Linked DNA regions of Occallatibacter riparius. The protein of the gene in region 1 interacts with the protein of each later gene in a pairwise test. Links are inferred from orthologs where the notes say so. Each region holds a gene or a part of one and is shown in the gene's direction. Other genes may lie near its edges.

Region 1 (10,375 bases):
CGAAGATCGGTCTCTATCGACCGTGGGCGCCGGCGATTGATGAAGGCTGGACGCGGTGGATTCTGGAGAACTATGGCTTTGAGCCAAAGAGCCTGTATAACGCGGATATCCGCTCAAGCGGCCTGCGCACCCGGTATGACGTGATTGTGCTGCCGGATATGTCGTCGCGGCAGTTGATGGATGGCTTCAACGTGGGCGTGGTGCCGGGGCAGTATGCGGGCGGGCTGGGACAGGATGGCCTGAACAACGTGCGCGAGTTTGTGCGCGAAGGCGGAACGCTGGTGGCACTGAATCGCACGGCGGACGCGTTGATTCCTCTGCTGAGCTTACCGGTGGAGAACGTGATCAAGGGCGCGAAGAGCGACAAGTTCTTCTGCTCGGGCGCGCTTCTGCGCGTGGAAACGGAACATGCGGAACTGCCGACGAATTATGGAGTCACCGATTCACCTGTTGTGATGTTCCAGATGGGGCCGGCTTTCCAACCGCTGCCAGGATTCCATGGCGCGGTGCTGGCGCGGTATTCGAAGCAAACGAATCCGCTGGAGAGCGGGCTGCTGCTGCATCCCGAGGCGATTGAGGGCAAGGCTGCGGCGGTCGAGATGGCGTATGGTCGCGGGCGCATTGTGCTGTACGGGTTCAAGCCGCAATTCCGCGGGCAGTCGCACGCGACATACAAGTATCTGTTCAACGAGCTGTACGCGTATGAGCATCCGGATCTTCCGGCGGATTCGGCAGTACCTGCGAAGGAGAAGGAAGCTGCGCCGGTGATGAAAGCTGCGAAGGCGCAGGAAGAGGATGACGACGATTTCCCGGCCCAGCAGGAGCAGTGATTAGTGTATAGTGGGTGGTGGATCGTGAAAGGCCGCGGCTATGGGCCGCGGCCTTTCCCTTGAGGGGTGCTAAATCATCTTCATGCGGGCGGCGCGCCAGAGGTCGATGCCCACGTCGACTGCGTGAGGCTCGATCTCGGCGAGTTCCTCGGGCGTGAAGGTGACGTTGTTGAGCGCGTCGAGGGAGTTGTCGAGCTGCTCGACGTTGCGCGCACCGATGAGAGCCGAAGTCACGCGCTTGTCACGCAGCACCCATGCGATGGCCATCTGCGCGAGCGATTGGCCCCGCTTCTGTGCGAACTCATTCAGCTTACGGACGTGCGCAATGTTCTTCTCGTTCAGGAATTCATTGAGCAGGGAAGAATTGCCCAGAGCGGCGCGCGAGTCGGCAGGCACGCCATTGAGGTACTTCGTCGTCAGCATGCCTTGGGCCATTGGCGAGAATCCGATGCAGCCCACGCCGAGCTCTTCGAGCGTGTCGAGCAGGCCGTGCTCGATCCAGCGGTTGAGCATGGAGTACGAGGGCTGATGAATGAGCAGCGGGACATTCATACTTTTCAGGATGTCGTGGGCCTGGCGCGTGCGCTCGGGGCTGTAGGAAGAGATGCCGACGTAGAGTGCTTTGCCCTGCTGCACGGCAGTTGCGAGTGCGCCCATGGTCTCTTCGAGCGGCGTATCGGCCCAGGGGCGGTGGGCATAGAAGATGTCGACGTAGTCGACGCCCATGCGGTGGAGGCTGTCATCGAGCGAGGCCAGGAGGTACTTGCGCGAGGCGCCGATGCCGTACGGGCCGGGCCACATGTCCCAGCCGGCCTTGGTGGAGATGATGAGCTCATTGCGGAGGTTGCGGAAGTCCTTGCGCAAGATAGTGCCGAAGTTTTCTTCGGCGGAGCTGTAGGGCGGTCCGTAGTTGTTGGCGAGGTCGAAGTGGGTGACTCCGCGGTCGAAGGCGCGGCGGATCATCGCGCGGCCGGTTTCGAAGACATCGGCGCCGCCGAAGTTTTGCCACAAGCCGAGGGAGATGGGCGGCAGCACGATGCCGGAACGGCCGCAGCGGCGGAAGGTGGCGTCGTCGTAGCGGGATGGATTGGGGACGTAGGGCTTTTCCATGTCTTTTCTCTTTGATCCTACTCAGCGTTGTCGATCTGGGCGCGCTGGAGCTTGTCGCTGTAGTCGACGTAGACGGCCTTCCAGGTTGTGAAGAAGTCCAAGGCTTCGGAGCCTTCGCGGTGGCCGTTGCCGGTGTGCTTCACGCCGCCAAAAGGCAGGTGAACCTCGGCCCCGATGGTGGGCGCGTTGATGTAGGTGATGCCGGCTTCGAGATCGCGGATGGCGGTGAAGGCCTTGTTCAGGTCTTTGGTGTAGAGCGCCGAGGACAGGCCGTAGTCGATGGAATTGGCGATCTCGATGGCTTCCTCGAAGGTGTCGAACTCTAGGATGGAGAGCACGGGGCCGAAGACCTCTTCGCGGGCGATGCGCATCTCGCGCGTTACGCCGGAGAAGATGGTGGGAGCGAAAAAGGTTCCGTTGGCGTAAGGACCGTCGGTGAGCGCGTGGCCGCCGCACTCGAGCTTTGCGCCTTCGGATTTTGCGATCTCGACATAGTTCGTGGAGGTCTCGATCTGGCTGGCGTTGACCTGCGGGCCTACCTGCACGGATTCGTCGATTCCGTTGCCGACCTTGAGAGCCTTGGCGCGCTCGACGAGCTTGGGGATGAACTGTTTTGCGATGCCCATCTGCAGAAGGATGCGGCTGGTGGCGGTGCAGCGCTGGCCCGTGGTTCCAAAGGCGCCCCAGAGCGCGCCGTCAAGGGCGAGGTCGAGGTTGGCGTCGTTGAGGACGATCTGAGCGTTCTTGCCGCCCATTTCGAGCGAGACGGGCTTGAAGGTGGCGGCTGCACGCTGCGCCACGTGGGAGCCGATCTCGCTGGAGCCGGTGAAGCTGATGGCGCGGACGTCTTTGTGCTCGACCAGGGCGTTGCCGACCGCTCCGCCGCCGCCGCAGACGATGTTGAGCACGCCCGCGGGGACGCCGGCTTCGACCAGCGTATTCACCAGGTTGTAGACAGAAAGCGGCGTATCCGTGGCCGGCTTGATGACGCAAGCATTGCCCGCGACCAGGGCCGGGAAGAGCTTCCACGAGGGTATGGCCATGGGGAAGTTCCAGGGCGTGATCATGCCGACGACGCCGAGGGGCATCCGTATGGACATGGCGAACTTGCTCTGGAGCTCGCTGGGGGTCGTTTTGCCGAAGAGGCGGCGGCCTTCGCCGGCTACATAGAATGCTTCGTCGATGGCCTCCTGCACGTCGCCGCGGGTTTCGGCAAGGACTTTGCCCATTTCGCGGGTCATGTCCTGGGCAAACTGCTCCTTACGCTCGCGGAGAAGCTGGCCGGCGCGGAAGAGGATCTCGGCACGCTTGGGGGCGGGAACCAGTCGCCAGGTGGCGAAGGCTTTTTTGGCGGCGGCTACGGCCAGGTCGACGTCTTCGGCGCCGGAGGAGGGGAACTCGCCGACGATGTCGGAGTGGTCGGCTGGGTTTACATTCTTAAACGTTTTGCCGCTGCGGGCCGGCAGCCATTCGCCGCCGATGAGGTTCTGATAGGTCGTGATGGGCATGGAGGTCCTCGAAGAGCAGTTGTTAGTTCACAGTCCTGGTTCACAGTGGGCCGCGGTTTGCACCCGAAGAGGAGGGCCCGCATTAATTCCGACTAAGCGATTCAGTGTGCGTTGCGGCACACGCATTGCACTCAATCTGCTGTATGCTGAAAACACGGCAAACAGAGGAGAGTTTACAGCATTGGCGCGCTCTTTTGCTCGCGTCGGCTGTGGTCTGCCGTGCTGGTCTGCTGCCGTACAATACTCCTTGAGGTTGAACCAATCTTCCAATGTCTTTGAATGGCTATCCTTCGCGCACATCGCGCTCGCACGGCATTCGTTCGCTCTTCAGCATGTTTTCGAGCGACCTTGCGATTGACCTCGGCACCGCCAATACCCTGGTTTACGCGGCTGGAAAGGGCATCGTGGTCAACGAGCCTTCCATCGTGGCCATCAACAAGAACACCGGTGAGGTGGAGGCCGTAGGCAAGGAAGCCAAGGAGATGCTGGGCCGCACTCCCGGCAACATCGTGGCCATCAAGCCGATGAAAGACGGCGTCATCGCTGACTTCAAGGTCACCGAGAAGATGCTGAACTACTTCATCCAGAAGGCGCACAACCGCAAGATGCTGGTGCATCCGCGGATCGTGATCGGCGTACCGTCTGAAATCACGCAGGTGGAAAAGCGCGCGGTCGAGGACTCGGCCTATCGCGCCAAGGCCAGCGAAGTCTATCTCGTTGAGCAGGCGATGGTGGCTGCGATCGGCGCCGGGCTGCCCATCACCGAGCCTTCGGGCAACATGGTCGTCGATATTGGCGGTGGAACCACAGATATCGCGGTCATCTCGCTCTCGGGTATCGTCTACTCGCGCTCGGTGCGCATGGCCGGTAACCAGATGGACGAGGCTATCACCAACTATCTGAAGCGCAAGTACAACCTGCTGATCGGCGAGCGCACGGCTGAGCACATCAAAATGGAGATCGGCTCGGCGTTCCCGTTGGACAAGCCCCTGACGATGGAGATCAAGGGCCGCAACCTGATTGAGGGCGTGCCGAAGACCATCGCCATTGACGACTCGGAAATTCGCGAGGCCCTGGGCGAATGCATTGCCGTGATCATGAACGCGATCCGCGTGGCCTTGGAGCGGACCCCGCCCGAGCTTTCGGCCGATATTTCCGACCGAGGCATCGTGCTCACCGGCGGCGGCGCGCTTATCAAGAACCTCGACAAGCGCATCCGCGAGGAAACGGGACTTCCGGTATCGGTGGCGGACGATCCGCTGGCGTCAGTGGTGCTTGGAACCGGCAAGATGCTGTCGGATTTCAGGCTGCTGCGCAAAATTAAGATCGATTAGAGCCAGTAGGCGCGGGACGCATGAGGATCAGCCTCTTGCCTCCTGCGCCTGTTTACTATCCATCTGCAAGTTAGGCGTTCCAATAAGATCCAATCGCGAAACCCGATACACTGAAGGTGCTCCCGCCGCGCAATTTCTGATGCTTTGAAGCGGGAGTTGAGCCCCATGGAAAGCTTCTTCGTCCGCTACCGGAATCTCCTCGTACTGCTACTGCTGCTGATGGTCCAGATCATCGGGTTGGCCGTGCAGGTGCGCCGGAACGCGGGTGGAAAGAATGTCTACGATCCGGCAGATAGCTCGAGTGTGCGGCTGATCCGGCTATGGGCGAATGCCGCCGTCTCTCCGCCTGAACGGGCCGTGCAGACCTCGAAGACCGGGGTGGGCAGCATCTGGGAGAACTACTTTGCCCTGCGCAACGTCAGGCAGGAGAACAAGGAACTGCAGGAGACGGTGGACCGGTTGCGGGTGGAGCAGGCCGCCTTGCTTGAGGATGCGCGCCAGGGCCAGCGGCTTCAGCAGATGCTGGGCTTCCAGGAGAAGTACTTGTATGCGACGATGCCCGCGCAGGTGATCGGCACCAGCGGCTCCGACCAGTCCTGGGTGTTCACTATCAACAAGGGCGAAAAGGAAGGGCTGAAGCGCGACATGGCCGTCATTTCAGGCGACGGCATCGTAGGCAAGGTGCGCGAGGTATTTCCGCATACGGCGCAGGTGCTGGAGATCAATGACCAGTCGAGCGGGGCGGGCGTGATCCTGGAGCAGACGCGCATTCGCGGCATTCTGCGCGGCAATGCGCAGGGGCAGCCGCAGATTGTCGGCATTCTGGCGGACAACCGCATCAAGCCCGGCGAGAAGGTGCTGACGGGCGGCGGCGACCAGATTTTTCCCCGCGGGCTGCAGGTGGGCGTGGTGGACAAGGTGCTGCCCGACCCTGATCGCGACGGATTCATCCGGGTGATTGTGAAATCCGCGGCGCAGCTTGACAGGCTCGACGAGGTCCTGGTGATTACGAGCACGGAGCCGCGCTTCTCAGACCAGCAGCTGAAAGATATGGCGCAGAGCCAGGACCTGAAGGGCGCAGACGCCGCGGCGCTCGCGGAGCAGCGGAAGGCGTCAGAGATCATGGCGGAGAGGCTGCCGGGCCTGACCGATCCGAATGCTCCGCCGCCAACCGCTCCCAAGACGGCACAGGTGGGGCCCGATGGGCAGCCAGTTCCGGCCACGCCCGCGGTGGTGCCGAAGATCATTCCGCCCGCGCATCCGGACCGATTTACGCCGGGCAATGCGACTACTCCAAATGCGGGCGGGGCAGCGGCGGGGCAGACCGCTCCCAAGGCGAAGAAGCCTGCCGTGCCCAAGCCGGATGCTGAGCAAGGTAATCCGGGGGAGAATCCGCAGGCGACCCGGCCCGTGCCGAAGCCGAGCAATCCACCTGCGAGTCCGCAGCACCGGAGGGAGCGCTAGACGATGCCTGTGCTGATGGCGAACTCCCGCCGCGACCTGGAGATTCACAAGTACCCGGCCCCGCTCTATCTTTTCGTGATCGTGCTGGCGCTGGTGCTGCAGGCCATGCTGCCACGGGCGTTTGGGCAGAACCACATCTGGTTCGACTTCCCGCTGGTAATCACGATCTATTTCGCGCTCGGGCGGCGCAGCCCAATCCAGGGCATGCTGATCGGGGGCTTTGTGGGTATATTCGAGGACGCGCTGACCGGGCGGCCCCTCGGGGTGAACGGCATTGCCAAGACTCTTGCCGGCTACCTGGCAGCGTCCGTGGGTATCCGGATCGACGTGCAGAACTACCTGGTGCGGGTGATGCTGAACTTCGCGCTGACCCTGCTGTGCAATGCGGTTTACCTGTTCATCTATCGCGTGCTGCTGGGGATGGACCTGGAGTGGAACTGGCTGACTCCGCTGTTCCAGTCGATCGGGAATTCGATCATAGCGCTGATTCTGTTCCCCTTCCTGGATCGGTTCCAGATAAGGGATTAGGCGACTCGGACTTTGGCGTGAATCAGAATCGGGAGTGGTACGTCCAATAAGTAATTCCCCTGATCCAGCGCGAACAATCATGCGGCACTTGGGCGCTGAATGTGAGTTCGATTCGCTGTATCTTATATAGAGAAGCACATGTATTCCGACCGTAGTAACCGCGGCGAGAAGCTCTCCAGCTACAAATCGGCGGCAGTGCAATACGGCATCCTTTTGATGATGCTGGCGCTCGCTGCCGGCCTGTGGCGGCTTCAGGTGCTGGGCGCCACCAACTTCCGCGAACTGGCCGAGCAGAATCGCATCCGCAAGGTGCCTATTCTGGCGCCGCGCGGCAAGCTCTTCGATCGCGAAGGGCGGCTGATTGTCGACAACTACCCATCGGTCACGTGCTTCCTAGTTCGCGAGCAGAACAAGAATGTTGACGAAGACCTGCCGATGATCGCGCAGGGCCTGAACCTCGATCTCGACCAATTGAAGGCAACGCTGAAGCACTTCCGCAGCGCCGCGGGATATCAGCCAATTCCCATCAAGCAGGACATCACGGCCGACGAGCAGGCCTTCATCGAGGCGCACCGCAACGAGCTTCCGGAGCTGGAAACCATTGAAGAAGAGCGGCGGCTTTATCCGCGCGATGGCTTTGCGTCGCACCTCATTGGATACGTGGGCGAGGTCAGCGAAGACGACCTGAACAACAATCCACGTTACGCGGCTTATCAGCCGGGCGACGTAGTGGGCAAGGCCGGGATTGAGGAGACATACGACCAGATCCTGCGCGGCGAAGACGGTTCGCAGGACGTGATTGTCGACAGCCACGGGCGTGAGATGGGTGTTCTTGGCACGCAGCACGCCAAGCCCGGGCAGGACTTGAAGCTCACCATCGACCTCGACCTGCAGCGCGCGGCAGAGATCGGACTCGGCGAGAACAACGGTGCCGTCGTCGTCATGGATCCGAGGAACGGGGAGATCCTGGCGTTGGTGTCGCACCCCAGCTACGATCCGAATGCTTTTGCTGTGCGCATCAAGCGCGACGAGTGGAACAAGCTCATCACCGATCCTCGGCACCCGCTGATGAACAAGGCCATCCAGGACCAGCTCGCGCCGGGATCGACATTCAAGATCATCATGTCGGCTGCCGGCTTGCAAGAGGGTGTGGCGCAGGATATGCGCGTCAACTGCGCGGGCGGGGGCACGTTTTACGGGCGCTTCTTCCACTGCGACAAGCATCACGGCGTGCTGGCCATCCAGCAGGCGATTCCGCTCTCGTGCGACACGTTCTTTTATGCGCTGGCGCAGAAGCTGGGCATCGACACGATTGCGAAGTACGCGACCTCGTTCGGACTGAGCCAGAAGACCGGCATAGATCTGCCTAACGAGATGTCGGGCGTGATGCCATCAACGCAATGGGAATGGCGAAACTACCACCAGAAGTACTATGCCGGCAATACGATCTCGGTCGGCATCGGACAGGGCGAGACACAGGTAACGCCGATCCAGTTGCTGCGGGCGCTCTCGGGAATCGCTTCCGATGGGCACTTCGTGCGGCCGCATAGTGTAAATCCGGACCAGCTCCCGGCGGATTTCCGTTCCGCACTGATCGATAGCTTCCCGGGCTCGGGCGAAAAGACGGTGGCCCTCGATCCCGACACGTGGATGACCATTACTGACGGCATGGCAGCAGCGACGACGAGCGGGACCGCGGCGGCCAGCCATATCGAGGGTGTGGATTTTGCCGGCAAGACCGGCACCGCGCAGGTGGTGGGCGGCGGCGACACGCACACCAAGGGCGGCGCGCGCACGCCGAACTCGTGGTTCGTGGGCATGGTGCCAAGACGCAATCCAGAGCTGGCGGTGGTGGTGCTGCAGGAGCACGGCGACTGGGGCTCGAACTCGGCGCACATCGCGCAGGCTATCGTTGTCGACTACGTGAACAAACAGCGCAAGCGCGATAACAATCTGCTGCAGAAGGCGAGCGAGCCGACCAAACCGGTGGAAGTGGGCGCGGTGTGGTCAACGCCTGATAGTGGTGATCCGAAGCACGAGGCGGAGCAGCTTCACACTGGGCATTTCCTCGTGAACCCGAGCGAACCCGCGAAGCAGATCGCGATGAAGCCGCTGAGCCTCGGCGCGCTGTTGAATGCAATGCCGCTGCGCTGGAAAGAGGGTCTCCGATAGTGCGCAAGCTCATCAGCGTACGTGATTTCGATTGGGCTCTCCTGCTGATTGTCCTGCTTCTCTGCGGCATTTCGATCATGGAGATCCATTCGGCGACGCTGCACACAAAGTACATCGGCTTCGACAAAAAGCAGGTGGCCTGGGTGGCAGGCGGCCTGCTCGCGATGTTCATCTTCGCCAAGATCGACTACCACAAGCTCATCGACATCGTTCCATGGTTCTATGGTTTCTTCACTTTCGCATTGGCCGCCGTGTTGGTGCCGGGGATAGGACACAAGGCGCTCGGCGCGCGGCGATGGATCAAGCTCGGACCTATCCTCTTTCAGCCATCTGAGTGGATGAAGCTGGTGATGATCCTGATGGTGGCGCGCTACTTCGCCAACCTGGGCGGCCGGTCATTGAGCTGGAAGGAGATCTTCAAGGCCTTCGCTCTGGTGGGAGTTCCACTCCTGCTGATTCTGAAACAGCCAGATCTGGGCACTACCCTGACCTACGTGCCGGTTCTCATCGTAGGTCTCTTCCTCGGCGGGATCAATGTGAAGCAGGCGGCGATCCTGGTTACGGCGGCCCTGGTACTGGTTGTTGGTGGATGGTCGAGCGGCAAGCTGCTTAAGCCGTATCAAAAGGCGCGTCTGACCAGCTTTATCAATCCTGATAACGACCCACGCGGAGCCGGATACCAGATTCTGCAAGCCAAGATTGCCGTGGGCGCCGGGGGCATCTGGGGTAAAGGCACGGAGAAGGGGACCCAGACGCAGGGAGCGTTCATCCCGATTCCGCACGCGGACTTCATCTTCGCGGCATTTTGCGAAGAGCATGGGTTCGTGGGCGCGATATTTGTGCTGCTGCTATACTTCCTTGTATTGATGCGTTTGATTCAAAACGCTCAAACAGCCGCGGACCTTGCCGGTTCCCTCATTATTATGGGAATCGTGGCTGCGCTGACCTTCCAGATCATGGTCAACGTAGGCATGGTCATAGGCTTTATGCCGGTCACCGGAATCCCTTTACCGTTAATGAGTTACGGCGGATCTTCGGTTCTGTTTACCTTCCTGGCGCTGGGCGTGGCGAACAACGTGCGCATGCGCCGGTTCGTAAACTAGGTTGTATCAAACGGGTTTATTCAAAGGCGGCGCGAGGATGCGCCGCAGGTAAGAGTTTTCAATCACTTGGCCGGCCAGGTTCCAGCGGGAATCGCGGGCCCGGCAGGATTGGGTTCATGAGCACGCAGAAACGGGTAAGCGGTTGGCAGAATGTCCCGGAGCGCGCGGGAGGCAGGGCTATCACGGACCCCTCTCAGGTTGCGCGGTACGTCTGGGCATTGGCCGCCGGTATAACGGCCCCGTTCATGTCGACGGTTCTGTTGGCGTGGAGCTGGGCGGCCACAAAATTTCTGCACAAGGATCAGCCATATAGACATTTTGCTCAG
Region 2 (5,822 bases), 1.4 Mb from region 1 along the record:
GGCGCCGTCGCGCATACGTCTTCGGTGCCAATTGGTGGCGCTCACTTTACGAACGATCTCGCCGTGGGACTACAGATGCCCCTCGGAAACGCCGAACAGTTGAAACGGCAATACGGCCACTGCGTGGTGACGGCCGTGCCGCAAAACGCAGAGGTTGAGATCGCCAATCCTAATCCGCAGAAGCTTTCGCTGCGCCTGCTGGCCGAGATTTTGGAACCGCGTGCCCGCGAGCTGATGTATTTCGTCAAAGAGAGCCTGCGCAACGGAGGCGTGCTTGACGCGCTGGGCGCGGGCTGTGTTCTAACCGGCGGCGGAGCCATGCTGCCGGGAATGCTGGATGTTACCGAGAGCCAGCTTCGCGTACCGGCCAGGACGGGAATGCCGGTAAGGCTCTCCAACATGCCGGGCGAGCTGGCGCATCCGAGCTTCTCGACGGCCATCGGCACACTTTTATATGCACACCGCACGCGCGTGACCCGCGCCGCGGAGAACAACGGATTGCGCGCCAAACTGCGCGCCATCTTTGCAGCGAGCTTTTAGAGAGTCAGCAGGAGGCCGGGAGTCTTATGGAAATGTCAGCACAATCCGGGGAAATGCGCATCCAGTATCACGATGAGACGCCGCGTGGCGCGCGGATCAAGGTCATCGGTGTGGGCGGCGGCGGCGGAAACGCCGTAAACCGCATGATCCAGGCACGCATGGAAGGCGTGGAGTTTATTGCCGCCAACACAGACGTGCAGGCGCTCAAGTCCTGCCAGGCCCCGGTCAAACTGCAGCTCGGCGTTCGCCTTACCGCCGGATTGGGCGCGGGCGCCAACCCGGACGTGGGCCGCCGCGCCGCGCTGGAGGACTCGGAAAAGATCATCGAGGCGCTTGAAGGCGCGGACATGGTCTTCGTTACCGCCGGGCTTGGCGGCGGCACCGGCACCGGAGCCGCGCCTGTCATCGCCTCCCTCGCCAGCGAGATGGGCATTCTCACTGTGGCAGTGATCACCCAGCCGTTCGGCTTCGAGGGCAAGCGTCGCCTGCAGCAGGCCCAGCGCGGGCTGAAGGAGCTGCTTGAATCCGTCGACACCATGATCGTGATTCCGAACGAGAGACTGCTCGCCGTGGCCAAGGACGCGGGCTTCTTCGAGTCGTTCCGGATCGCCGACGACGTTCTGCGCCAAGGTGTACAGGGCATTTCCGACATCATCACGATTCCCGGAATCATCAACCGCGACTTTGCGGACGTAAAGACAACGATGGCCGGCATGGGACACGCGGTGATGGGAACGGCGGTCCGCTCGGGCGAGAGCCGGGCGATCGAAGCGGCGCAGGCCGCCATGGCGTCGCCGCTGCTCGAAGCTGGCGCGATCGATGGAGCGCGCGGCATCCTCATCAACATCACCGGTTCCAGCGCGTTGCGGCTGTCGGAAGTCAACGCCGCGTCGTCGCTCATCCAGGAAGCGGCCCACGAAGACGCCAACATCATCTTCGGCGCGGTGCTTGACGAAAAGATGGGCGACGAGGTCAAGATCACGGTCATCGCGACCGGATTCCGCGACCAGATGCCGGAGCGCCGCGCCCGGATGCTAACGGTGGAGGAAGCGCCGGTGGTGTCGGTTCCGGTGCTTTCGAGCGAGAACTGGATGCGCGAGCCTGAGCCCGTTTCGATGATGTCCGCCCCCCCGGCGACGGTTCAGGTACAGCAGGCGGCGTATGCACCCGCGTCGGTCCGGCAGTCGGAGGCAGTTGCGATCTCTCCCGAACCCGAGTCGGTTTCCGTTCAGGCGGCGCCTGCCCCCGCCCCGGCTCCGGCGAGGTTTATGAGTGAGATCGACGAAATGGAGGAGCCCGCCCCGGTTCCGGTACGCGATGGATCGACGGAGGCGCCCCAGTCCAAGGTCGAGCTTGAGATGCAGGCCTTTGATGAGCTTTTTGCCGATACCGCGCCGCTTGGGCCGGCCCGACCACGCTTCGCCGAGGTTGGCGAGGAGCCGCCTTACAAGCCCCTGCCGCGCGACTATGCGACCGACCTCGGCAATGGGGTTCGTCCAGCGACTCCGGCAGAACAGCCCATGGCGGCGCTGTATGCCGAGAAGCGCGACGAGATGGAGCGGGACCTGGATGTGCCGGCATTCATGCGGCGCATGCAGTTCTAAATGAGTCTGGTTACGAATGGAACGGATTCTGCGCAGCGCAGCGTAACCTGAGAGAATTCTGAATCTTCGGCTCTTAAACCGCCCGCCGAATTGCACCGCAGGCGGGCAGAATGGCCGACGCAACAGGGCCGGGTTGACTATCCCGGCAACCGGTACCACAGGCTTGGAGAATCCTGCAGCACGGCTCCATAATCAGAAGAGCGGCGGATTTTATCCCGGCACAGGCAGCGCGGAATACGTTAGCGGAGTCCAACTACAAAGCTGAAGTGTTCTGCGTCACAAGGAATTTCATCGGGTCGAGAGAGATTAGCTGTATATTCGGGTTAGAACCTCCAGCCTGATGAGTTTTTGGATTTTGCGGCCCCTTGGCTGAACCTGTCAGGTCCACCAAGCCTGCCGCGGCAGAGCCCTTCGGCGCACGATCAACCAGCCGGAAAGCTCAAATGAGAGGGATCGAAGTCTTTTTGCGGTGAATTGCGCTAGATCCCGCAGATGGAACGCAGTACCAGGGTAGTGCGCCTCCCCCAAGGCGACGCACGACAAGAATCCATTTGTTGAGAGGATGCCGGCTGGATGAGATTGTCCTGCGCATTGATTTTTAGCTTCGCCTTGGCGGGAACCGGGGCTGCCTCAGCGGCCGGCCTTGACGCGCCGCACACCATCCACCACAGCAGATCGCAGCACTTGGTGGAAACCCACAAGACTCATCACGCTAGTGCGCACGCAACGGTGCACCATTCGGCGAAGGCCGCACCCAAGGCCACTGCGAAAGCTGCGCCCAAAACTGCGACAGCTCGCCGCACCCGGCACTCTGCCAAGGCAGGCAATGGTGCTGCCACCATTCGCCGCGCCAGCCTGCACGGGCGCCGTCATTATTATGGTGAGCGGTTTACGGCCAGTTCATTTGCCGGCGCCGACCAGTTCTCCGGTGACATCACCACCGGAGAAGACCCGATCGTGCGTCAGGCCGCCATTGACGCCCTGGGGGACATGAACGGGACCGCCGTGGTCATCGATCCCTCGAATGGTCGGATTCTGGCGATGGTTAACCAGAAGCTGGCGCTTTCGCCGGGCGCTGAACCGTGCTCCACCATCAAGATCACGGTGGCTATGGCGGCTCTTTCCGAGGGCCTCGTCACCCGCGACACCATGGTCCAGCTCCCGGGCTTCCGCATGAACATGACCCAGGCGCTTGCCAAGAGCAACAACCTCTACTTTGAAGAGCTTGGACGTGAGCTCGGCTTCGAGCGCGTGAAGCACTATGCCAATGAGTTCGGCCTGGGCGAACTGGCCGGCTGGCATATCCAGGGCGAACAGCTTGGCGAGTATCCTGACCATCCGATTCCGGCCGCCGAGGGTGGTGTTGGAAAGATGTGCAGCTTCGGGCAGGGTGTTTCCATGACCCCGCTCCAGCTCGGTGCCTACGTTGCGGCCCTCGCGAATGGCGGAACCCTGTACTACCTCCAGCATCCCACCACGGCCGCAGACATTGCGGCGTTCGAACCGCACGTCAAGCGCACCTTGGACATCGCCAAGTACGTGCCCGAGCTTCAGGACGGCATGGCCGGAGCCGTGGAATACGGCACCGCCCGCCGCCTGCGCGCCAGCTTCACGGAGCTGCCGGTGTTCGGCAAGACCGGCACCTGTTCCAACAACGGCACCCGGTTCGGTTGGTTTGCTTCGTTCTCTGAGGCGCCACAGGGCAGCCTTGTGACCGTGTTCTTCCTCGAGGGCGGCCGGCCCACATTCGGTCCGCGCGCCGCGGAACTCACCGGCGCGTTCTACCGCAACCTCTGGGATCACAATTACTTCATCAACAAGCCCGTGCAGGCGACGGCTTCGGCCACTCCGGCGGAGTCGACTCAGGGCGTCGAGCAGTAGGCAGATTCTCTCTCCGACGAAGGGCCGCCACGAAGGCGGCCTTTTCGTTTGCACCCAATCTTTATTTCGCACATCCCATAAGCAGACGGCTTCCCCATTGCTCTTTACCCGGGCAAACGCTACTTTATCCTTTGCTGCTGTACCCTGAGATCATGGCGCTTCCCACGCACATCCTTCTGACATACGGTTACCTGCTGTTGTTTGCGTGGGTGCTGATCGAGCAGCTTGGCGCGCCGCTGCCGACAATTCCGGCATTGCTCGCAGCCGGCGCTTTGTCCGCTCAGGGGCAGCTCAGTCTGACAGAGGTGCTGCTGTTGGGTCTGGCTGCGTGCCTGATCGCGGACAGCAGTTGGTTTTTCATTGGTCGGCGGTACGGCCACCACGTCCTGAACCTACTTTGCAAGATGTCGATGGAGCCGACCTTGTGCGTGCGTCGCACACAGCTCCAGTTCGGCCGGCGCCGCAAGGTCACGCTCCTGATCGCCAAGTTTATTCCGGGTGTCGCGCTGCTCAGCGCTCCAGTTGCCGGGCAGGCGGGCATGAGCTACGGGGAATTTGTGCTCCTCGATGGACTTGGGGCCTTGATGTGGCTGCTCGCCTGGCTGTGGGGTGGCCGGCTTTTCGGCGACGCCCTCAAGCGCGATCCCAGCTTGCTCGATTGGGTAGGACGGTTCTCCGGAGCTCTGCTGGTGATCGGCATCGCGGGGTTCATCGTCGCGCGAGTGATGCGGCGGCGGGTGCTGCTGCGCCAGATGGCGGAATCGCGCCTGGAACCCGAGGAACTCTACTCCCAGATCCAGGACGGCGAAGAGGTTTACATCGTCGACCTCAGGCATCCGGTTGAGCAGTTGACCGATCCGTTTGTGCTGCCGGGAGCGCAGCGCATCGCTCCCGACGATCTGACTCATCGGATAGGGGAGATTCCGCGTGACCGTGACGTGATCCTCTACTGCACGTGTCCCAACGAAGAGACGGCGGCGCACACTGCCATGAAGCTCCACAAGCTTGGTGTTGAGCGGGTTCGTCCATTGCGCGGCGGTTATCAGGCGTGGAAGAGCCTTGGGTATCCGATGGAGGCCATTCCGCCGGTCAATCCGCAGGCCACGCTCGTTCAGCTGGGATAGCGGGACGCCTGCGGGACCCTTCGAGCGAGAGAGTTCTCACCTTATCTAGTATTCGACATTCATGCGGAGCTGGGAATACCAAGCGGCGGGCGATCGCAAGCGCTTTCCTTCGTTGAGCGGAGCCGGGCCCGAGGCGTCAGTCTAGACTGACGACAGCAGCAGACCTTCGCAGGAGGAGCTCGATTGCCCGCAAACCACCTGTCTCTGCTGTTCTTTCAGTTGGGCGCAGCGATCATCGGGCTGGCTATTCTGGCGCGGCTGGCGAGCCGGTGGGGATTTTCGTCTATCTCCTTCTATCTGCTGGGAGGGCTGGCCTTCGGCAAGGGCGGGTTGGCGCCTCTCGACGTGTCCAAAGCGTTCATTCGCGACGGAGCCGAGATAGGCGTTCTGCTTTTGCTCTTTATGCTTGGGCTGGAGTACTCCGGTGCTGAGCTGCGGCACAACCTGAAGAGCGGAATGAAGGGCGGGGTGATCGACCTGCTGCTCAATTTTCCGCCGGGATTTGCCGCCGGACTACTGCTTGGATGGGGCATCTTGCCGTCTGTTTTGCTGGGCGGTGTGACGCTGATCTCTTCATCGGGGATCATCTCCCGCGTGCTGACGGAGCTGAAGCTCACCAACGCTCCTGAAACGCCGAGGGTGCTTGCCATCCTGGTTCTCGAGGACCTGATCA
Region 3 (5,793 bases), 1.4 Mb from region 1 along the record:
TCGCAGGCGGATCGCGACGCGATCCTGCACGACATCTTCTCGCCGGACGAAATGGCGATGAACGTCTGCCGCACCTGCATTGGCGCGAGCGATTACGCGCGCACGCTTTACAGCTTTGACGAGAGTGACGAGCCGGATCCGGAACTAAAGAAGTTCTCGATCGACCACGACAAGGAGTACTACCTGCCGGTGCTGCGGGAGAGCCGCAAACATAATCCGGAGCTGTTCCTGTTTTCATCGCCGTGGAGCCCGCCGAACTGGATGAAGCCCAACAAGAGCATGCTGGGAGGCGCTATCCGCAAGCAGAGCTTCGATCCATATGCGCGGTACTTTGTGAAGTTCCTGGAGGGCTACAAGGCCGAGGGCCTGACCATCAATGCCGTTACGGTGCAGAACGAGACCGACGCCGAGCAGGAAGGCCGCATGCCCGCCTGCTTGTGGGCCCAGGAGCAGGAGATGGAGTTCGCAGGCAAGTTCCTCGCGCCGGCGATCAAGAAGGCCGGGCTGGATACCAAGGTCTGGATTCTCGATCACAACTACTCGCTGTGGGGGCGCGCAATTGATGAACTGAGCGACCCGAGTGTTTATGACGCTGTCGATGGCATCGCGTGGCACGGATACGTGGGCGAGGCATCGGCCATGAGCCGCGTGCACGATGCGTTCCCGAAAAAGAACATGTACTGGACCGAAGGCGGGCCGGATTATACGCAGCCCGACTATCTGACCGATTTCGCGACCTGGTCGGAGACCTTCAACGGCATCCTCAACAACTGGGCGCGGTCGATTACGGCGTGGAATCTGGCGCTGGACGAAAAGGGGAAGCCGAACATCGGGCCGTTCTCCTGCGGTGGGACGATCAGCATTGAGGGCGGCACGGAGAAGGGCGGCAGCCACAAGGTCACGAAGAGCGGGCAGTACTGGGCATTCGCGCACTACTCAAAGCACATCAAGCGCGGAGCGAAGGTGTTCGCAACCAATGGCGTCGCGCCCAATGCCCAGAGCGCGAAGGTCAGCTACAGCGGGTTTGTGAATCCGGATGGCAAGCATGTGCTGGTGGTGGCGAATCGCGGGGCGCAGGAGCGGGTGCAGTTCGTGATGGGCGGGAATGCCGTGGAACTGGACGTGCCGGCGGATTCGGTGCACACGTTGGAGTGGTGAAGAACAGGGAATAGGGAATAGGGAGTAGGGGCGGCGGCGCGGTCAGTAGATCACGCCGCCGTGCTGCATGGATGTGATCTGGCCGTTCTTTACGTTGAGTTGGTAGGCGGTGGATTCGCCGGTCCAAGTCTTGAAGTTGAAGGTGTGTCCGGGTGGAACTTTCTGGACCGCGTATGGTTGCCACGTCAGCGGCTGATACGGCATTGCGATGCCGGTTCCTTTCGGAGTGTCGATGAAGTAGGCGCCGCCGCGGCCGATGACGCTCGCTGAGCCGTCCGGTTCGAGCAGCACTGCGGCCTTTTCTTCGATGCCGATGCCGCGCGTAACCGGGGTGCCTGGTGTGGCGTTGAGTCGGGCCAGAAACACCAGTAGGCGGCCCATGCGGTCGCGCCGGACGAAGTGCGTGTCGGTGATGATGCCGTTCAGGATCGGAATCCGCAGGAAATTTTGGGTCAGCGTAATGCGCGAACCGAGGGGGTCGCTCAGGGCGAGCTTGCCGCTCAGGTTCGGATCGTCGGGCTTGTCGCCTTGCGCGGAGTAGGCCCACTCGCCCATGACGGCTAGGCCGGCGCTGGTGCCGCCGAGCGGGATGCTGCGGGCGATGTCGTCGTTGAGCGCATCCTGCACAGGAGACTTCATCCAGAAGTTGATGTAGTTGGCTTGATCGCCTCCGGCGATGAAGATGGCTTCGGCGGCGCGGATGGTTGAGGCGGCAAAGGGATCTTCGGCCGCTGCGCGATTGGGAAGGATCAGCGTGGCTACGGAGTTCAGTTTGGGGCACAATTGCTGGACGTAGGGGTTGTAGTCGTCGTCGCCCGTGGCCCGAAGTATGAGGAAGTCGCCTCCGCCGGCGCGATTGCAGAGCCACTGGAAGGCCTCATCCAGATCGGTGCCGCCGCCCATCAGTGCGTAGCCTGCGCGCGGGTGGGTTGTCGTAGCATCCGCCGGGCTGCCAGCGCGGAAGTACTTGTAGGCGTGCTCCGATTGCGCAAGGCAGGGAAGGGAAACTCCGACCAGGGTAGCGGCAATCAGAGCCAGAATGCGATTCATTCCGCCAGCTTAATGCAATCGCGGCGGGTCCATGCCCAGGCGATCACGTTATATGTTTCCCTAAATCCTGTGTTTCTGGTCACTTTTCCCTGTCTCTGGTTTTTGCCGTTTACGCATGGGGTTCCCCCCTGTTTTGCACCAAGTAATCCACTTCTCCCCGCCCTATAGTGGACTCTGGCGAATCTCACGACCAGCTCACGGCGTGGCTCAACGCAGTCCCAAAATCGGCAACCTCTCATGGGAGGACCAGACGTCCGAGGAGTCTCGCTTCCGGCGCGTACAGGAAGTCTCGCCCCGGGCAGGCCGGAATCCTTCAGGCCGCAACCTGCCTGGGATGCCGGTCGAGATGGCGGATCCTGATGACGACGAAGAGCTTCCGCGCCGCAAGCGCCAGTTCGAGAAGCCTTCCGGCCCCTGGTATAAGCCGGTCTCCAAACTGGGCCGCGTGCTGCTGGCCAGCGGAGCAGTGCTGGTAGTCGGTGCTCTTGTGACCGGCGTGATCATGATCAAGAACGCGCTCGAGCGTGACGGCAGATTCCGCATCGCGGGAACCGAGAATATACAGGCCGCAGGAATGAGCCAGGTTTCGCGCGCCGATATCCTGCCCATCTTTGGCGCCGACATTGGCAAGAACATCTTCTTTATTCACCTGAGCGAACGCCGCAAGGAGCTTGAGCAGATTCCGTGGATCAAGAGCGCCACCGTGATGCGTATCCTGCCTGACCGGATCCGTGTGTCAGTGGTTGAGCGGACGCCCATCGCGTTCGTGCGCGAGGGCCAGCAGGTGGAGCTGGTGGACGCCGACGGCGTGCTGCTCACCATGTCGCCCGAGGGCATGACGCAGCACCACTACTCGTTCCCGGTGGTTACGGGCATCGATCCGCGCGATGCCGCGGCCGCGCGTAAGACGCGCATGGCGGTGTATCAACGGCTGATTGCCGACCTGGACTCGACCGGCCAGAACATCTCACGGCAGATCTCGGAGATCGATCTCACTGATCCTGAAGACGCGCGGGTGACCATGCAGGACGATCCCACGCTGCTGCACTTCGGCGATGAGCAGTTCCTGGAGAGATATCAGCGGTACAAGGCTCACATTGCAGAGTGGCGCAGGGAGTATCCGGACCTGACGGCGCTGGACCTGCGTTATGACAGCCAGGTTGTGCTGAAACGGTCGCCGGGAGCAGGCGCATCGCCAACGACTGTGAGTGCAGCGGACGGTAAGCCGGTTGCGGCTTCGCAGGGGACCACGGCTACGGCAAGCGCGAAGCCTTCGGCTCGCCATGTCGAGGCGCCCGCGCAAACGCAGGCCGCAGCCAAGTCCGAGCACAAGGTCCAGCCGCATCACGCCAAACCAGCGCCCAAAACTGCGGCGCAGCGGGAAAAGGAAAAACGCCAGGCGGCACACAAGGCCGCACTGCTGCATCACCAGCACGCAATGAATGCAACCGCTGTAACCCGGCAGGGACAATGAGCACACGATGAGCCAGAACCAGGACAATCTGATCGTAGTGCTCGACGTGGGCAGCGCGCATACGCGCATCTTGGCGGCCGACCTGAATGAGGGCGCGCTGCGCTATCGCGGGCATGCGGCAATGGAATCGGCCGGCATGCGCAAGGGACTCATTGCTGACCTCGGTCCCGCCGCCCGCGTTGTCAAAGCGGCAACCGAACATTGCGAGCGCGTGGCCCGCGCCAATATCGACGAGTGCGTTGTGGGTGTTGGCGGCCCGCATATTCGCGGCCTGAATACGAATGGCGGATTCGAACTGGGCAGCCGTATGCGCGAGATTACGCGCGAAGATGTTCGCACCGCCGTGGAGCGTGCCCGCGCTGTGGAGCGCCCGCCGGACCGCGAAATCCTTCATTTGCTGCCTCGCCAGTTCATCGTCGACGATCAGCCCGGCGTCTTCGATCCGGTAGGGATGGTGGCAGCGCGGCTCGAAGTCGATCTGCACATCGCCACTTGTTCGGGCTCCGCCCTGCAAAGTACCGTGACATGTGCCAATCGCGCTGGGCTGGAAGTCACGGAGGCTGTGCTCGAGTCAGTCGCTGCGGCTGAGGCTACGCTCTCAGCCGACGAGCGGGAATTAGGCGTCTGCTTGCTCGATATCGGCGCTCACTCCAGCGACCTGGTTGTGTTTTTCGAGGGCGCCGTCGCGCATACGTCTTCGGTGCCAATTGGTGGCGCTCACTTTACGAACGATCTCGCCGTGGGACTACAGATGCCCCTCGGAAACGCCGAACAGTTGAAACGGCAATACGGCCACTGCGTGGTGACGGCCGTGCCGCAAAACGCAGAGGTTGAGATCGCCAATCCTAATCCGCAGAAGCTTTCGCTGCGCCTGCTGGCCGAGATTTTGGAACCGCGTGCCCGCGAGCTGATGTATTTCGTCAAAGAGAGCCTGCGCAACGGAGGCGTGCTTGACGCGCTGGGCGCGGGCTGTGTTCTAACCGGCGGCGGAGCCATGCTGCCGGGAATGCTGGATGTTACCGAGAGCCAGCTTCGCGTACCGGCCAGGACGGGAATGCCGGTAAGGCTCTCCAACATGCCGGGCGAGCTGGCGCATCCGAGCTTCTCGACGGCCATCGGCACACTTTTATATGCACACCGCACGCGCGTGACCCGCGCCGCGGAGAACAACGGATTGCGCGCCAAACTGCGCGCCATCTTTGCAGCGAGCTTTTAGAGAGTCAGCAGGAGGCCGGGAGTCTTATGGAAATGTCAGCACAATCCGGGGAAATGCGCATCCAGTATCACGATGAGACGCCGCGTGGCGCGCGGATCAAGGTCATCGGTGTGGGCGGCGGCGGCGGAAACGCCGTAAACCGCATGATCCAGGCACGCATGGAAGGCGTGGAGTTTATTGCCGCCAACACAGACGTGCAGGCGCTCAAGTCCTGCCAGGCCCCGGTCAAACTGCAGCTCGGCGTTCGCCTTACCGCCGGATTGGGCGCGGGCGCCAACCCGGACGTGGGCCGCCGCGCCGCGCTGGAGGACTCGGAAAAGATCATCGAGGCGCTTGAAGGCGCGGACATGGTCTTCGTTACCGCCGGGCTTGGCGGCGGCACCGGCACCGGAGCCGCGCCTGTCATCGCCTCCCTCGCCAGCGAGATGGGCATTCTCACTGTGGCAGTGATCACCCAGCCGTTCGGCTTCGAGGGCAAGCGTCGCCTGCAGCAGGCCCAGCGCGGGCTGAAGGAGCTGCTTGAATCCGTCGACACCATGATCGTGATTCCGAACGAGAGACTGCTCGCCGTGGCCAAGGACGCGGGCTTCTTCGAGTCGTTCCGGATCGCCGACGACGTTCTGCGCCAAGGTGTACAGGGCATTTCCGACATCATCACGATTCCCGGAATCATCAACCGCGACTTTGCGGACGTAAAGACAACGATGGCCGGCATGGGACACGCGGTGATGGGAACGGCGGTCCGCTCGGGCGAGAGCCGGGCGATCGAAGCGGCGCAGGCCGCCATGGCGTCGCCGCTGCTCGAAGCTGGCGCGATCGATGGAGCGCGCGGCATCCTCATCAACATCACCGGTTCCAGCGCGTTGCGGCTGTCGGAAGTCAACGCCGCGTCGTC

What was found.
Region 2: the proteins of MOP44_RS10330 (region 1) and ftsZ interact in binary tests that used the Escherichia coli proteins (3 or more experiments, as listed by UniProt). The link is inferred for Occallatibacter riparius from one-to-one orthologs.
Region 3: the proteins of MOP44_RS10330 (region 1) and ftsA interact in binary tests that used the Escherichia coli proteins (3 or more experiments, as listed by UniProt). The link is inferred for Occallatibacter riparius from one-to-one orthologs.

The regions. Positions count from the first base shown.
Region 1 is NZ_CP093313.1:2,562,547-2,572,921, forward strand. The notes cover bases 2,783-5,749. They hold MOP44_RS10330 (rod shape-determining protein), read left to right. Parts: upstream 2,783-3,717; coding sequence 3,718-4,782; downstream 4,783-5,749. Other genes in these bases: MOP44_RS10325 (aldehyde dehydrogenase family protein), read right to left, coding at 2,783-3,448; mreC (rod shape-determining protein MreC), read left to right, coding at 4,948-5,749. In the rest of the region: MOP44_RS10315 (M14 family zinc carboxypeptidase), read left to right, coding at 1-830; mgrA (L-glyceraldehyde 3-phosphate reductase), read right to left, coding at 900-1,940; more of MOP44_RS10325, read right to left, coding at 1,958-2,782; more of mreC, read left to right, coding at 5,750-6,246; rod shape-determining protein MreD, read left to right, coding at 6,262-6,774; mrdA (penicillin-binding protein 2), read left to right, coding at 6,913-8,946; rod shape-determining protein RodA, read left to right, coding at 8,946-10,049. UniProt on the Escherichia coli protein: Forms membrane-associated dynamic filaments that are essential for cell shape determination. Acts by regulating cell wall synthesis and cell elongation, and thus cell shape.
Region 2 is NZ_CP093313.1:4,002,994-4,008,815, forward strand. Bases 1-2,855 are described here. They hold ftsZ (cell division protein FtsZ), read left to right. Parts: upstream 1-566; coding sequence 567-2,144; downstream 2,145-2,855. Other genes in these bases: ftsA (cell division protein FtsA), read left to right, coding at 1-540; MOP44_RS16280 (penicillin-binding transpeptidase domain-containing protein), read left to right, coding at 2,718-2,855. Outside these bases: more of MOP44_RS16280, read left to right, coding at 2,856-4,025; MOP44_RS16285 (VTT domain-containing protein), read left to right, coding at 4,178-5,149; MOP44_RS16290 (cation:proton antiporter), read left to right, coding at 5,333-5,822. UniProt on the Escherichia coli protein: Essential cell division protein that forms a contractile ring structure (Z ring) at the future cell division site. The regulation of the ring assembly controls the timing and the location of cell division.
Region 3 is NZ_CP093313.1:3,998,636-4,004,428, forward strand. What follows is about bases 2,829-5,793. They hold ftsA (cell division protein FtsA), read left to right. Parts: upstream 2,829-3,689; coding sequence 3,690-4,898; downstream 4,899-5,793. Other genes in these bases: MOP44_RS16265 (cell division protein FtsQ/DivIB), read left to right, coding at 2,829-3,682; ftsZ (cell division protein FtsZ), read left to right, coding at 4,925-5,793. In the rest of the region: MOP44_RS16255 (glycoside hydrolase family 30 protein), read left to right, coding at 1-1,158; MOP44_RS16260 (cyanophycinase), read right to left, coding at 1,201-2,208; more of MOP44_RS16265, read left to right, coding at 2,411-2,828. UniProt on the Escherichia coli protein: Essential cell division protein that assists in the assembly of the Z ring. May serve as the principal membrane anchor for the Z ring.